Regions from separate parts of the Neobacillus sp. genome, predicted to be linked through region 3. Evidence: predicted binding sites of a transcription regulator. Region 3 holds the regulator's gene; each other region holds the start of a gene.
The links. Region 3 encodes Rex, which represses fermentation and respiration genes when NADH is low (regulators of the CRP and FNR family bind a similar motif). Its sites were predicted from a motif close to TTGTGAAATATTTCACAA; they were not measured.

Region 1 (4,207 bases), on a different contig from region 3:
ATTCTCCGAGAAGCAAATTAACAAGATTGGCGCTTTAACAAAAAATAATAAAGAAATTAATAAGAGGTTTCAAGTCTTTAATTATCCTGGTGAAGAGCTATTTCCATTAGTAGAAAAAAGTGATATTACTAGCGGATCCTTCCGGGGAATGGCCTTTAAAGCATACCCATGGTTCAAAGAGATTACTAAAAATTTTGACGACGATTTGCAAGGATTTGCGTTTCCATGGATGGCCTTTCTAACTGGGAATGTTTCGATTCGGAAGGCATTTATCGTCCAAGCTGGTGGGTTTGATGAAGATTTTTTCCATTATGGCTATGAGGATTGGGAATTAGGATACCGTCTTTATCAAATGGGTGCCGACTATCATGTAAGCAGGGCGGTGTTAACCTATCACCAGGAGCACCCTGTTGGCGAAAGTAAATGGCAAGAGGCTGTTGGGAATTTTGGCCTGTTTACGCTAAAACATCATGATGTTGATGTGCTAATTCTAGGATTAGAGCTTTCAAGACTAACAGATTTATTAACAATGAATAAGATCTTAATTGAATATAAATTACTCGTGCAATCTAATCTGGAGCAGATACCACAATTCCAAGAAAAATTCCTGTACATCCTCGAGACCATCACCCTTATGCTCGTAGTTGATATCCGTCATATTAACATCTTAGGGGCTGCAGGCTATGGCTCAGACGATAGAAAAGCACTTCAAGAGGATATTAATCAGATAAAAAATCTGAACAAGTATAAACATTTAACTAATTTTTTGGAGAAGGTCATAATCTCATAATCTGTGGGAAGGAGTGAAAATGTGGTTTCCATTATTACTTGTACGATAAGGGAAGAATGTATCGAAAATGTTTTCAAAAACTATCAACAACAAACTTATCAGGATAAAGAGCTGATAATTATTTTAAATAAGGATTCGATGGATATTAATCGTTGGATTGAAAAAGCAAGGAATTATCCAAATGTCCAGGTTTATCAGCTCCATGAAAAAGCAACTTTAGGTGATTGCTTAAATTTTGGGGTGATGAATTCGAACTACGATATTATCGCGAAATTTGATGATGATGATTTTTATGGTCCTGAGTATATTGCTAGTTCGATGGATGCTTTTAAGGATAAAAATATTTCGATTATCGGGAAGAGCTCGTGTTATATCTATTTTAAAAATAACAAAGCGCTGATTCATGTCCCAGGTGTAGAGAATTCCATCACTGATACAGTGGCTGGGGCAACATTAATGTTTAGAAAAGAAGTATTTCATTACGTCCGCTTTGAAAAAGTGAATCGTGCAGAGGATTACTTTTTCATTGATCAAGCCAAAAAAGCAGGTTTTACTATCTATGCTACCAGTCGTAATCATTTTGCTGTCATCCGGCATAACTCGGAAAATCACAGTTGGAAGATTTCCGATGAAGATCTAATGGGGTTGGGTGAAATATGCGCTTATACGGATGATTTTCAATCCTTCGTATAAAAAAAATAGCACTGAATAGTGGAGCAGGAACTCCGGTCTTAGAATGGTCTTTTAGATGAGGAACTGAAAAGTAAAGAGTCGGTATCACCATGCTGACTCGAATCTACATAAAAGGAACGTTTTGCGAAGCTTCCTATTTATTCACAGGTTTATTCACAAGCTGTGGATTGATTTGAAGGTATTCAACAAGCTTATGCACATTATCCACAACTTTATCATAAGAATGGAGGATTGGTTTCTAACATATGTGATGTAATAAGTTCACATTCTATTCAATTTTCTAATATTAATATGTTAATAAACTGTGAAAGTCGTTGTCATTTCAATACAAGGGGAGTATATTAAAAGTGTAGAGAAGATAGTGAAACAATTCACAAGATTTTCTACCAGATACAGCTAGCTGAAATGCCCCTCATCGAAAGGGGAATAAAAATCTATTTAGTTATTAATTTGTGAAATAGTTCACAAAAAATAATAGGAGATGATTGTGATGAGATGGTACAAAACCCCTCAAGCAGCAGTTGTTTGGACAGTATTAAGAGTATGGCTTGGACTTCAATGGATGGAAGCAGGTTATCATAAATTAACAGGTGGATTTGATGCAGGTGGATTTTTAAAAGGAGCATTGGCCAATGCAACAGGTGATCATCCTGCAGTGCAAGGATGGTATGCCGACTTCTTAAGCCAATTCGCCCTCCCAAATGTTCAAATTTTCAACGTCTTAATTCCTTGGGGAGAATTACTAGTTGGATTAGGATTAATCGCTGGATTAGCAACTATTCCAGCATTAGTTGCCGGGGCCTTTATGAACTTAAACTTTATGCTCGCAGGTACTACTAGCACAAACCCAATTCTTTATACAGCAGCAATGATTCTACTCTTCGCAGGAACTGGAGCATACTTATTCGGACTTGACCGATATGTTGTACCTTTTATCAAAGGTTATATCAGAAAAGGTCATCTAAAAGGTGTCAAAATCAATCAACAGCAGTAGTAACGAGTTCTAATCGCTTGAAAAATGGTAACCTCTCTTTAGAACTCGCTGATTAATATTTTCCCCCCTTTTAAATACTTAAGAAGCAGGGCATACCTGCTTCTCTTTTTATTGTGCAAAAGAGGCGGAGCGCAACAAAAATGAATCATATTTATCCAATTAAGCGGAAAAAAAATATTTTTCACTTTGAGTTAGTGAAGCTCCATTTTGCTCACACCGCCCGAATTATGTTGGTGTACTATTCATATTCCATTAATTTCCATATTTAGGTTGGGAGTTGAAACTCATGCTAGTTTTTATAGAAAATCGTTACTATCTTTTTCTATTTTTTGCACGCTGGTTAGCGGCGTTTGAACGTGCTTGTGCCTCAAGATCTGCATGATCCGCGAGTTCCTGTGAGTATTCAACATCAATTCCATCTGACTTCATGTTCTTCGGCACTTGTGGAAGTGACCCTTTATTTTTATCACGATTTTTATGTCCTCGAGACCGTCCCATTACAAAAACCCCTCTCTTTTATAAACTAATGAGAGCTGAAGATGCTCCCATTACTAGCATTTACATTTAGAGAGGGGTCCATTAATGGAAATATCTATAAAGACTATAGCTTCGTTTTTCTATCTGTATAACCACCTGCACGGTCTGCCCTTTTAAATTCGCGTTGATAGGCTACCTCTTGCATACTTGATAAAGTGTATTTCCCTCTATCCTTATCTTTTTTCTTCTTTTCCGCCATTTTGCTCATTCCTTTCAACATTTTTTGGCCGATAGGAAAGTTTAATTTTCCTAACAGGCATAAGTGCAACTACACCTCCTGAACCGCCCTTAGAGGCTCGCCTAACAAAAACTACTTGGGAATGGTACGTTATGTACTTATTTCCATTTTTACCTTTTGTGAAAGGAATGATACGGATTTTAGTTAAATATATTTTTTAATGCCAATTTTAGTTCTGGATATTGGAATGGATAGCCATTTTCTAACAGCTTGTTTGGTAAAACCTTTTGTCCGTCTAACTATTTATTTTACATTAAATAATGAAGAATATGGTAAAGTAGTCATGAGGTGAATGATATGGCCATAATTACAAAAATCACCACGCAACAAAAAAATCAAGATCGGTTAAATGTATTTATCGATTACGGCAAAGGTGAGGAATTTGCTTTTAGTATCGACAGCGATATATTAATCAAATTTCAATTAAAAAAAGGAATGGAGCTTGATGATTTTTCCACGATGGAAATTCAATATCAAGACGACATTCGTAAGGCGCATAACCTAGCGATTAATTATTTGGCAAGGAGAATGAGGTCAGAAAAAGAAATTAGTGATTACCTCAATCAAAAAGAAGTAGATGAACCAGTTATTAATGAAGTGCTCCATAAATTAACAGCTCAGAGATATATCAATGATGAAGAATATGCTTTAGCTTATGTGAGGACACAGGTAAATACGACCGATAAAGGGCCAGATTTAATCAAACTGGAGTTAAAGGAAAAAGGAATTTCAGAGGTAATTCGCCTCCAAGCACTGGAAGAATTTCCATTAGAGCTGCAAATCGAAAAAGCAAGTAAAGTAACTGAAAAGTTTTTCCAAAAGGGTTCAAAGGAGTCTTTGAAAATTCAAAAGCAAAAACTTGAACAATTACTGAAAAGAAAAGGATTTTCTTTTGAGGTCATTCATATTGCTCTAAATGAGACCGAAGTGGACAAAGAAGATGACGAGGAAATGG
Region 2 (4,207 bases), on a different contig from region 3:
CTCTATTGGTTACCATTCCAACTCTTTTTGCCGATTTCGGTAGCCAATAACCTCTATTGGTTACCATTCCTGCTCTTTTTGCCGATTTCGGTAGCCAATAACCTGTATTGGCTTCTGTTTTAGCTCTGTTTATCCGATTTTGCCCGCTGCAGGTACTCTAAATAAGTTTGGTATTTTACCAGCCCTATTTTACTGACTAGGGCTCTTATTGCCCTTTGGCACCCGCCAATTCCTTGATTTCCTCTGCAATCTTAGCTTGAATCCTTTCGACAACAGAAAAATCCATCGCTGCAATATAAATCGCTTCGAGCTCATCATGAAGCTCTTTTGCTTGTGCAAGATAGCTTGTTGCCTCCGTCATTTTGCTTCTATACTTTGCAGCAATCTTACTGATAATCTCCGCGAAAAGGTCATCTGTTCCCTGATCAATCAAGATTTCATACATATCAATAATCTCATCGCCGTCACGGCTTGGAAAATATTCATGTGGAGCGGTACTATCAAAAATGGCAATACCCAGTTCTCTGAAAATAACCATATCTAAGCTATGCGGGTCAAAGCCGCAATGATAGACTTCTACATCCACCCCCCGATCCTCAGCGGCAGTGGCAAGCTTTTTCAGCATCGTCGATTTCCCGGAACCAGGGCGTCCTTTAATGAAGTAGCGTTTTGGAATTTCCTCGGTCAAATTCGGGACAAAGTCAACAGCACCTTTTGGCGTCGCCGCTCCTAAGAAACGATGACGTACATCGGCAGCTTTATTCAACTTCATTTTTCCAAAAAACGATTCAATTAACTTGTTCGACAATTGGTCTGCTTTGTTAAAATCCATGCTATTAATATAAATTTTTTCCCAGTCATCATGGATTTCCAACGCTTCTTTAAATGTCGTGTACGCCTTTTGAAAGGATTCACTAATCTGATTGGTTAGCATTTGAATTGATTTTTTTTGAACAGCAAGTGCTCTCGCATTCCAGGCCTCGCCTAGGTTAATGTATTCCTCAACCGCCCCTGGTGCTTTTGGTTCAATCACATGTGGAGCGGTTCCATCGACGATTCCTACCTTTAAGGCAGGAATTAACACCCCATCAATGGAATTATTATCGGACGAGCAATGCAACATTTCAATATTGTAGCCTTTTTCTAGCCATTCATTGCCAATTTTCTTCATCAGCGAGGATTTACCTGTTCCAGGACCGCCTTTTAAAATAAATAATCGCTCAAGTCCTTGGAGGTTGGAATCGTACAGATTATGAAACCCCCTAGCTGTATTACCGCCGGCAAAATAATTTTTAATTTTTCCTGCCACCCATCAACACTCCCTTTTTTCGCTACTCAACTACACCTAATGGTTTCACCATCGGCAAGTTTTTCATCCTGACAATGGCATCGTTTCATTTCACACTATTCTATGCTTTTGTCATTTATAGGTGAGTGCCCACTCAAAATCTAATCAAAAATTTCATTTATTCAGATCGATAATTTCAGCTTTGGTTAAGTCCTTTAAACTTGCTGGGTCTAACACAATTTGAACGCCAATTTTCCCTGCGCTCACAACAATGGAATCAACTAAGAGGCAGCTTTCATCGATAAAGGTCCTATACTCTTTTTTCATTCCAATCGGGGAACAGCCGCCGCGGATATAACCAGTCCATTTTTGAATATCCTTTACATGAATCATTTCAACCTTCTTTTCTGTTGCAGCTTTGGCTGCCTTTTTCAAATCCAATTCTTCAGCCACCGGAATAACGAAGACATAAATATTTTTACTTGCGCCCTGGGCAACGAGCGTTTTATATACCTCTTTTGGATCTCTGCCAATCTTCTCTGCCACTGAAATCCCGTCAATTTTCCCATCTTTATTATCATATGTCAGCATGTCATAGCTGACTTTTTTGCTATCCAATATTCGCATTGCATTCGTTTTGGATTCCGCCATTTTCCTAATCCCTCCATGTTGCAGTTTAAAGATCTTTTTTACTATTAGCATACTGGAAATGTAAATATAACACAAAATACCCCAAAATTTGTCACCCGTTTGTCACTCTATTAATTAACTATTATAGTAAACTAAAGTTAACTAGATGAATAATCTCATCGACAAAATACGCAATGCAGCACTTATTTTTATTCACTATCTCTATATGTGAAATATATCACAAAAGAAATTAAACTCTTTCATGTCTTGTGATGAGACATATTTGACTATCCAATACAAATTGACCTGAGGTGGAAGTATATGAAATACGATTTAGTTCTCTTGCATGCTCCCAGTGTTTATGACTTTCGAAAAAACTCCCTGCTTGCCGGACCGATAAGTGATGTTGTCCCGTCATCGCCTGTTTTTGAAATGTATCCAATCGGGCTAACAAGTATTGCTGATTATTTAGAGCGCTACGGACTGCGGGTGAAAATCATCAATATTGCCAATCGCATGCTGATGAGTGAAAAATTTGATGTTGAAGCGAAACTAAAAAAAATCCAAACAAAAGCGTTCGGAATCGATCTTCATTGGCTGCCACATGCCCACGGCAGTATTGAACTTGCTAAAATTGTCAAAAAGCTTCACCCTAAAATACCAATTATCTTTGGTGGCTTGTCCGCAACCTACTATCATAAAGAATTAATTGAATACCCCTGTATCGACTTCGTTATGCGTGGCGATTCTACAGAAAAGCTGATGCTCCTGCTGATGAATAAAATTGAAACTGGGAACACCCATTATGCCGACATTCCTAATTTAACTTGGAAAAAAGGAGAAGAGTGCGGCTACAATCCGATTACATATGTACCAAAGGATTTGGATGATATCGACGTTCCAGGCTATCGCTATACGATTCGCTCAGTATTTAAGTATCGGAATTTCCTTGACCCGCTGCCATACAACGGCTGGCTGCAATATCCGAATACAGCGTTACTAACGGCTCGTGGCTGTACACAAAACTGTCTCATCTGCGGCGGTTCACGAGAGGCCTATAATCAAAACTGTAATCGGAATTCACTCGCTTTACGTTCACCTAAAAAGCTTGTGGAAGACATTCAGTTTATTTCACGCTTCAGCCGGGCACCGATATTTATTCTGCATGATCTGCGTCAGGGCGGCCGTGAATATGTTCGTGAGTTTTTCAGCAGGCTTAAAAAGCTTCAACTTAAAAATGAAATCGTTTTTGAATTATTCCAATATGCAGATGAAGAATTCTTTATTCAAATGAATGATAGTGTGCCAAAATATAGTATTGAAATTACCCTTGAGACCCATGATGAACATATCAGACGTTATAACGGAAAATTTAGCTGTACCAATCAAAAAGTTATCGATACGCTTAATTTCGCCTTAAAGAACGGCTGTAAAAAAATCGACCTGTTCTTTATGGTCGGCATTCCGGGACAGACCTACCAAAGTGCTGTTGATAATATTGATTTCTGCGAGACGATTCATCTGGCATGCAACAAGGATCCAAGAATCTTTTACTTTGTTGCGCCGCTAGCACCATTCCTTGACCCGGCAAGCCCGGCCTTTGAGCATCCAGAAACCCATGGGTATAAAAAATTCTGTCATACACTTGAGGACCATCGCAAGGCGATTACCCAGCCATCCTGGAAGCATATGCTAAGCTATGAAACAATCGATATGACACGGGATGATATTGTGAATTCCACCTATGAAGCGGCCCTAAAGCTAAACGAGTTCAAATTAAAATATGATCTTATCGATAAGGCTGGATATGATGATATTAAAGAGAAAATTAAAAAATCAATGGATTATATTGAAAAAATTGATTTGCTGCTCTCACTGCCTGAAGATCAGCAAACAGCGGAATTAGAAAAAATCCAACGGGAAATTGAAGAGTTAAATAAATACAGTATCTGCGGAAAGAACGAGTTAAAATGGGAAGTGCAGAAGAATTATGCCAATTTCTTTTCCCTTGCTTTAGTCGGTTTAGAGCAGCTCTACGAGGATTACGTGAACATCATTAGAAATCGATTAAGCCCAAAAAGACGGCAACAATTCCAGCTGGATACCGAACAAAGAAAAATTAAAATGTAATTAAATAAAAAGAGCCTGACCCCTCCACCACAATATACTGCGAAAGTTCACTTCAGCTTTCATCGTATATTGATTTTAGTGCGAGGGATCAGACTCTTTTATCCTTTTTATTAATGTCCGCCAAGGTAGGCATTTCTAATTTGATCGCTCTGACTCAGT
Region 3 (4,207 bases):
TTTGCTATCGTACTTTCAAGTTCAATTCTGTCTCCTTCAATTAAATCCGTTTCTAATTGTGTTTTAAAAAAAGGCTTGAAGAGAGTGCCCATGAAGGATCCTTTATGTTGTTTTACGATGATCGTTTGCCCGCCGATTTCTTGTGCTTTACATTCTCCATAGATCTCAATATCTACTTGATCCGCGTTTAAAAGTCCTCCAATTGTAAACCGGTATTGTGCTTTAAACGTTTCAGCCTCACAATCTTCTCCAATCGTCAGAATGCCTCTAAGTTTAATTTCCTCAGCTTTTACTTTTCCGCCAACAGAGGCTTTACCTGAAACCTGTAATTGTTTAGCATACAGATTTTGCCCAATTTTTGCTGTTCCGTCCACCGTAAACTTCTGACTTTCGATTGTTCCTTTAAAACTGGCATTCCCGCTTACCTTAGCTGTATTTGCTGTAACATTGCCATTGACCGTACCTGAACCATTGCATTCAAACTCACTACACTCCAAATCACTGTTAACTTTTCCTCGTCCATTTAAGGTAACAAGATGGAACTGCCCACCGTTTGATGCCCCAATACCATTAATGACCAAATCTCCTCTATTTTTTGTTTCCATCACGATTCTCCTTTACAATAATTTCGATTTAATTTCTTCCATACAGGTCATCAGTGCGAGAGTCGTGACAACTTTCGTTCCTCGCTCAAAATGAGCAGCTTCGGCATTCAATAATAAAAGACACGATGAAACTCCTAGTTTTCGCGTAAATACCAATTCACAGCTTTTTTGCTTGATATGCTGGGCATTGTCCTTTAATACCTGTAAGAGCATTTTCCCCTCATCTAAATTAATCTCACCTGACTGAAGCAGCTTTTCTAATATATATACTTCAAGGATTCTCGGAAAATTAAATATCTTCACGCCTTTATCGTTCTCTAGATAAAAATTCATTACTTCAATCGAAACAATGTTACGTTTTATTAAATCATCCTTTTCCAACTGCAAATCACTAATATTTGGAGAAAACATATCAGCTAGCTCATCCAATGACAAATTTTCCTTCATTGTTTGAATTTTATTGATTCTTTCTAAGATTTTTTCCTTTGGAAAGAAGGTTTCTTGGCCCGTAAATGTGGATTTCCGAATAAACCATTCTTCAGGAATGAGATCCTTCCGTTTCCAGCGATATAGCTGTCCATACGATATTCCAGCAATATCTAATAAATCCTTCTTAGAAATTAACTCCTCACTCATATTGAAAACCCCTTTCTATTTTCAATGTAACATAACACTGTTACGTTTGTAAAGCAGCAAAAAGACCTTCAAGCACAAAAGGCGCAAGCGCCCGTTTAGCGGCGTATGGACTGGAGCGCTCCAACTGAGATAAAGGAAACACGAAGAGCGATAGCGATTCGATGTTGACTTATCGTAGGGCGGAGAGCGAAGTACACTAGCCGCTGGGCGCTGGAGCTGGATTCAGAGAACTATTTCAATTTATCCACAATTAATTATTTTATAATTTCCTATACAACAAAAAAAGGGCTTTTCACGAGTAGATATTCGTGAAAAACCCTTTATACTAGCTATTCTTCTTCTACTTCCCCAGTCGGATAGTGCTTTAAAAAGTAAATCAGTGATTGCAGTTCTACTGCTAGGTCGATATGATGGACCCGAATGGCGGGAGGAACATTTAACCTTGCCGGAGTAAAATTTAATATCCCTTTCACATCCGCCTTCACAAGTCGATCTGTAATCATCTGCGCAACGGAAGCCGGAACCGTAAGAATCGCAACCGATATATTTTCATTGGCTAGAACATTCTCCAAATCGTCCAAATGATAGACCGGTACCTCACGAATCAGCGTTCCCATTTTAGTCGGATCCACATCAAAGGCGCACTCTATTTTCGTATTATTGTTTTTTAAAAAATTATAGTTTAAAAAGGCAGTTCCGAGATTACCGACCCCTATTAACGCAACCTTTGTTAATTCATCTTGGTCTAAGGTTTTCCGGAAAAAGGATAATAAGTAATTGACGTTATAGCCATAGCCCTTTTTCCCTAAAGCACCAAAATAGGAGAAATCCCTGCGAATGGTTGCTGAGTCCACTTTCACCGCCTCGCTCAATTCTGCAGAAGAGACCCTTTGTTTACCGGAAGAATGGAGGTTTTTTAAAAATCGATAGTAGAGGGGCAGCCGTTTTGCTGTCGCCTGTGGTATTTTCATCGTTTCATTACTCATAATCTCCCACACCCCTTGAATGATTTAGTTACATTTCATTTAACTTGTTCGGTTCTTTTATAATCGCCGTTTTTGCCGCCCGTTTTCTCGACTAAATAGGTCGGTCCAATGACCATGCCTTTATCCACCGCTTTACACATATCATACACGGTTAAGGCACAAGCTGACGCCGCTGTTAACGCTTCCATTTCCACACCCGTGTTACCTTTGGTTTTTACCGCTGCTGCAATATGTAAATGATAGTGATCTTCTTGATCTTCTTCCCATGAGAAGGAAATATTAACTCCTGTTAATGGAATCGGATGGCACATTGGAATCAGATCCCATGTTTTTTTTGCCGCCATAACTCCAGCAACCTGGGCCACAGCCAGGACATCGCCTTTTTTCATTTCATTATTGGTTATTTTTCCAAAAATTTCTTTACTAACAGTTATGCTTGAATGAGCAAGAGCGGTCCGAGCCGTTTCCGGTTTTTCGCTGACGTCGACCATCTTTGCTCTGCCTTCTTCATTAAAATGTGTAAAATTTGCCATAAATAAATCCTCCCAAAAAAATCATACACTATTTTTCAGTTATTGTGTGTGAAACTTTGAACTAATTCAAACATTTTTTTCAAAAAATAATATCTCACTCGACGCTATAGGTCTGCCCTTTATTGCCGACAATGCCGGAATAAGGTACACTATTCCTATGTAATAGAGGTGAATTAGAATGATTTTATTGCAGGTCAATCAACTACAAAAATATTATGGTGCTGACCTTATTTTATCGAATATAAAGCTAGAATTACAAACCCGGGACCGCGCGGCACTTGTTGGCCGCAATGGTGCAGGGAAATCGACATTGTTAAAAATCATTGCCGGACAATTGTCTCATGATGGCGGGGATATTATCAAGCCAAAAGAAGTGACCATCGGTTATTTAGCACAAAATACTGGTTTAGAATCAAATTTATCAATTTGGGAAGAAATGATAACCGTTTTCGAACCGCTTCAATTGATGGAAAAATCACTTCGCAGGCTTGAAAATCAAATGGCTGACCCAAGTGTGTTCGAAGACAACACAAGATACGAACGTGTTCTTAAAGAATATGACGAGCTCCAAGTGAAATTTAAGGAACAAGGTGGATATCAATACGAGGCCGATATTCGCTCCGTGCTGCATGGGCTAAATTTCCGCGAAAGTTCTTTGCTGATTTCAAGTTTAAGTGGTGGGCAGAAAACCCGTCTTGCCTTAGGGAAATTGCTATTAACGAAACCTGATATCTTAATTTTGGACGAGCCTACCAACCATCTTGACATCGAAACCCTTTCCTGGCTTGAGCAATATTTACAGAGCTATGATGGCGCGATTTTAATTGTCTCCCATGACCGCTATTTTTTAGATAAGGTTGTCACCCAAGTTTACGAAGTAGCCCGCAAAAAAATTCAAAGGTTTCCGGGTAACTATAGTTCTTACCTTGACCAAAAAGCGGCCAATTATGAGCGTGATATGAAGCTTTTCGAAAAACAACAGCAAGAGGTAGCCAATCTCCAGGACTTTATCCAACGGAACCTGGCACGCGCATCGACGACGAAGCGAGCACAAAGCCGCCGGAAAAAGCTTGAGAAAATGGAGACTATTGACCGTCCCTTAGGTGATGAAAAGTCCGCAACCTTCTCGTTTGAAATTGAAAAACAAAGTGGAAATGACGTTCTAATGGTAGATTCGCTTGCGGTTGGTTACGACGGGGAAAAAGTTTCAGATGCCATCACCTTTCGGGCTTATAAGGGAGAAAGCATTGCCCTTGTTGGCCCAAATGGAATCGGTAAATCGACTCTGTTAAAAACAGTTATCAAAAAACTACCTGCGCTTGCAGGAGCCATACAATATGGGACAAACCTTTCAATCGGGTACTATGACCAGGAACAGGCTGAATTGACCTCGAATAAACGCGTATTAAATGAACTTTGGGATGATTACCCATTAAAAAGTGAAAAA
Region 4 (4,207 bases), on a different contig from region 3:
ATCAGTCGCGTCATCATATAAATACCTGAAAGACTATATGACATAACGCGATAACCGCCAAGCTTCGCCCCCCTATATGTCTGATTATTCTTTTTAAATCTAGCAATCTCAAACCCTTCATTTGTAAACGATTGAACGACACGACTGCCTGATACACTATCTTCAACTCGTGCGTTAACATCTGCAATACTAGAATACATTTGACTCCAAGCTTTGTTCATTTTTAAATTACAGACGACAACCAGTAAGATTAGAAATGGTAGGATTATTACGGCAACCAACGCTAACTTGACGTTAATTGTTAACATGATCCAGAAAGCACCGATAAAGGTCATCAACGCGATAAATACATCTTCTGGACCATGATGGGCAAGTTCGCCAAGATCAAAGAGGTCATTGGTAATTCTGCTCATAATATGTCCGGTTTTGGTATTATCAAAAAAACGAAACGATTGTTTTTGGACATGTTCAAACAGTTCTTGCCTCATATCTGTTTCAATATTAATTCCGAGCTTATGGCCCCAATAATTCACAATAAACTGCAAGAAGGTGCTCAATAAATAAACAAGGAAAAGTCCGATACTAACAGACACAATTGTTGACCAATCGCCACCTGGCAGCAATTCATCAATAAACCATTTAACCGCAAGTGGAAAAGCTAATTCCAGAACCGCAACGATAACTGCGCTGCTAAAATCCATGATGAATAGCCTTCTGTGCGGTCGATAATAAGAAAAGAAACGCCGAATCATAAATTATCTCCTTTTTTCATAGTTAGCAATAATAGGATTATATGAAAAAATAGCGGACAATTTCAAGGATTTTGAAAATTTTTACGAAAAAAAAACGCCTGGATTTGTGAGGCTCCATGCGTTTTTACCAGATTCAAAATTAATGGTGATGATGGTGGCTGCCTTTTGCAGGATTGGTAATCAGCCATTCCTCTTTCGGAACATGGAAAAGCTGGATCCAAACACCAACCAAATACTCATTTTCTTTTTCAAGTATAAAATCGATATCTTTATCGGTTTTGACCACTTCATCCTTTTCTGTAGGAGTATCCATCATCAAATCATAGTGAGCGTGATCTCCGTGAATACTGGTGATATAAACGCGGAACAGTTTCCCTTTATCTTCTTCTTGTTCCAACATTTTTTTCAATGCTTTTGCTGCATGGCGATTAATTTTAACCTTCATGTTTAATTGCTCTCCTCTTTCTATGTATTCATTCATATTATCTCACTATTATTCTTAAATAGACAATTTTTTAGTAATTACAGAATAATAAATCAGTTTTTACTGGTAAGTGAATTACCTTTCCAAACCATTCCTAATTTAGCATAATAAATCCTTAACAAATTTGTCACATCTTTTTTCAAAAAACTATATTAACATCATAACTATGTTGTTAATATAGTGATAGGAAAAATACCTACTATAATTAATATTAAATAATAATTAATTTAATTTTATTACCGGTGTGTTTCGTTAAAAACAAGGCGTCATTCATTTTAGTTTGTGAATAGATTCACGCAATGTTTATCAAAGCTTATACAACCATCGAAAGGGAGAAACAGAAATGTTTAAAAAGAACCATTTAGCTCCACTTTTAGCTTTTTTGCCAGTACTACTTTTAAGCGGCTGCGATTCGAATATGGTTGTCTTTGAACCGAAAGGGCCTGTGGCAAGAGAAATACTCGGCTTGATTAATTGGTCACTTGTTTTCATGCTTCTTATTGTTGTTGTCGTTTTTGGTTTATTTGGTTATATCGTTTGGAAATACCGAGCAAGACCTGATAATAAAGATTACGAACCCCCCGAGGAACACGGCAGTACAAAATTGGAAATCATTTGGACAGCGATCCCAATTCTTATCGTTATCGCTTTGACAATCCCGACGGTAAATACAATTTACAAACTTGAAAAAGTACCTGAAGGCTATGAAAATAAAAAGCCAATCACGATAAATGTTACTTCTGCTGACTGGAAATGGATTTTTAGCTATCCTGAACAAGGGATAGAAACCGTTAACTACGTTAACATTCCTGTCGGTACACCCGTTAAGTTTAAGCTTACTTCTGCAGGTACAATGCAATCTTTTTGGGTACCAGCCTTAGGCGGGCAAAAATACACAATGAATAAAATGGAAACACAATTGTACCTAGTAGCAGATCATCCTGGAGAATATCTAGGAAAAAACACCAACTTCAATGGTAAAGGATATGCCGATATGGAATTCACGGTTGAATCCAAATCCCAACAAGCATTTGATAAATGGGTAAAAGATGTAAAGAAAACTGCACCGAAGTTAACGGAAAAGAAATATATAGATCTTTTGAAGCCAACTCACTTAGGACGACTTACTTTTTCAAACAATCATTTAGCCTGGGTCAACCATGGTGATATGAATTCGAAAACGTATACGTTCCCTGAATTGTACAGAAATCATGATTATCCAGGACAGATTTTTAAACAGCCGGATAACCAAAAGAACAAAGCTGGGAAAACGGATGATAAATCCATGGATATGAATATGAAAATGGATGGGGATTCTAATGGAGGCGAACACAATGGGCATTAAATGGGATAGGGTTTTTATTACCGGCGACCCGCTAATCTTAGGATCACAAATTGCGATTCTGTTAACGATGATTGGAATAGTTGTTTTAGTATCATATTTAAAAAAGTGGAAATGGCTATGGACAGAGTGGCTTACGACCGTAGATCATAAACGTATTGGGATTATGTATATCCTTGTTGGTGTATTAATGTTTTTCCGCGGTGGTATGGACGGTTTATTAATGAAAGCCCAAACCGCAACACCAGATGGACAATTACTCGATGCACAACATTATAATGAAGTCTTCACAACACATGGTGTCGTAATGATCTTATTCATGGCTATGCCATTCTTAATTGGAATTATGAACGTGATCGTTCCACTACAAATTGGGGCTCGCGACGTAGCTTTCCCTCAATTGAACGCTCTTAGCTTCTGGCTAACCTTTAGTGGTGCCATGTTGTTTAATATTTCGTTTGTTATTGGTGGTTCACCTGATGCAGGTTGGACTTCATATTTCCCTCTTGCTGGAAAAGAGTTTAGTCCAGGGGTAGGTAATAACTTTTATGCCGTAGCGCTTCAGATTGCCGGGATTGGTACATTAATGACTGGGATTAACTTTATCGTAACAATTTTAAAAATGAGAGCAAAAGGCATGACGCTTATGAAAATGCCAATGTTCTCATGGACGTCATTTGTTACATCGATAATTATTGCAGCGTCTTTCCCAATTCTTACAGTTGCCCTAGCTTTAATGACATTCGACCGCATCTTTGGAACCCACTTTTTTACGCTTAGTGGCGGTGGAATGGATATGATGTGGGTCAATTTATTCTGGCTATGGGGTCATCCAGAAGTTTACATCGTAGTCCTACCTGCATTTGGGATGTTCTCTGAAGTTATTTCAACATTTTCCCGTAAAACTTTATTTGGATATAAATCAATGGTTGGGTCAATTGTCGGAATTGCCATTCTTAGTATGTTAGTTTGGGTCCATCACTTCTTTACCATGGGTGCCGGACCAGGAGTAAACTCCATTTTCTCGATTACAACGATGATGATTGCGATACCGACTGGCGTAAAAATGTTTAACTGGTTATTTACGATGAGAAAAGGTCGCATTCAATTTACAACTGCCATGCTTTGGGCACTTGCCTTTATCCCATGCTTCTTAATAGGTGGTATTACAGGTGTAATGCTTGCGATGGGTGCAGCAGATTATCAGTATCATAACACCCTTTTCCTTGTGGCACACTTCCACTATGTATTAATACCTGGTGTTGTCTTCGCCGTATTTGCTGGTCTATATTATTGGTGGCCAAAAATGTTTGGTCACATGCTTAACGAAAAACTTGGAAAACTTCATTTCTGGTTGTTTGTCATTGGTTTCAATATGACCTTCATGCCAATGTTCTTCCTAGGATTAAATGGTGCGGTAAGACGTGCTTATACGTTCTCAGCTGAATCCGGATTTGGTCCGCTAATGCTCGTTTCAGCTATTGGTGCAGGTATTTTAGCCATCGGTTTCGCTTTCTTCTGCTATAACATTTATTGGAGCGCTCGCTATGCAGACCGTAATATATCCAGCGATCCATGGGATGCAAGAACACTCGAGTGGGCAACTGCATCACCCGTTCAATTCTATAA

Region 1: RTR43_RS13210 (DoxX family membrane protein) is a predicted target of Rex. The motif match lies at 1,934-1,951, and genes of this name have one in related genera.
Region 2: RTR43_RS06745 (TIGR04190 family B12-binding domain/radical SAM domain protein) is a predicted target of Rex. The motif match lies at 2,145-2,162, and genes of this name have one in related genera.
Region 4: qoxA (cytochrome aa3 quinol oxidase subunit II) is a predicted target of Rex. The motif match lies at 1,517-1,534, and genes of this name have one in related genera.

The regions. Positions count from the first base shown of each region.
Region 1 covers NZ_DALZYO010000019.1:69,461-73,667, forward strand. The annotation lists gene RTR43_RS13200 (glycosyltransferase family 2 protein) at 1-790, shown strand, start outside; gene RTR43_RS13205 (glycosyltransferase family 2 protein) at 812-1,483, shown strand; gene RTR43_RS13210 (DoxX family membrane protein) at 1,974-2,477, shown strand; gene RTR43_RS13215 (YfhD family protein) at 2,790-2,975, opposite strand; gene RTR43_RS13220 (YfhE family protein) at 3,079-3,213, opposite strand; partial or broken gene RTR43_RS13225 (DUF1731 domain-containing protein) at 3,393-3,479, opposite strand; gene recX (recombination regulator RecX) at 3,550-4,207, shown strand, end outside.
Region 2 covers NZ_DALZYO010000009.1:62-4,268, forward strand. The annotation lists partial or broken gene RTR43_RS06730 (hypothetical protein) at 1-123, shown strand, start outside; gene RTR43_RS06735 (PRK06851 family protein) at 206-1,309, opposite strand; gene ybaK (Cys-tRNA(Pro) deacylase) at 1,463-1,939, opposite strand; gene RTR43_RS06745 (TIGR04190 family B12-binding domain/radical SAM domain protein) at 2,240-4,048, shown strand; gene RTR43_RS06750 (ABC transporter ATP-binding protein) at 4,159-4,207, opposite strand, start outside.
Region 3 covers NZ_DALZYO010000030.1:4,318-8,524, reverse strand. The annotation lists gene RTR43_RS17375 (polymer-forming cytoskeletal protein) at 1-605, opposite strand, end outside; gene RTR43_RS17370 (YhbD family protein) at 618-1,241, opposite strand; gene RTR43_RS17365 (redox-sensing transcriptional repressor Rex) at 1,571-2,227, opposite strand; gene moaC (cyclic pyranopterin monophosphate synthase MoaC) at 2,263-2,760, opposite strand; gene RTR43_RS17355 (ABC-F family ATP-binding cassette domain-containing protein) at 2,939-4,207, shown strand, end outside.
Region 4 covers NZ_DALZYO010000047.1:24,922-29,128, forward strand. The annotation lists gene RTR43_RS22165 (ABC transporter ATP-binding protein) at 1-752, opposite strand, end outside; gene RTR43_RS22170 (iron-sulfur cluster assembly accessory protein) at 892-1,197, opposite strand; gene qoxA (cytochrome aa3 quinol oxidase subunit II) at 1,580-2,581, shown strand; gene qoxB (cytochrome aa3 quinol oxidase subunit I) at 2,571-4,207, shown strand, end outside.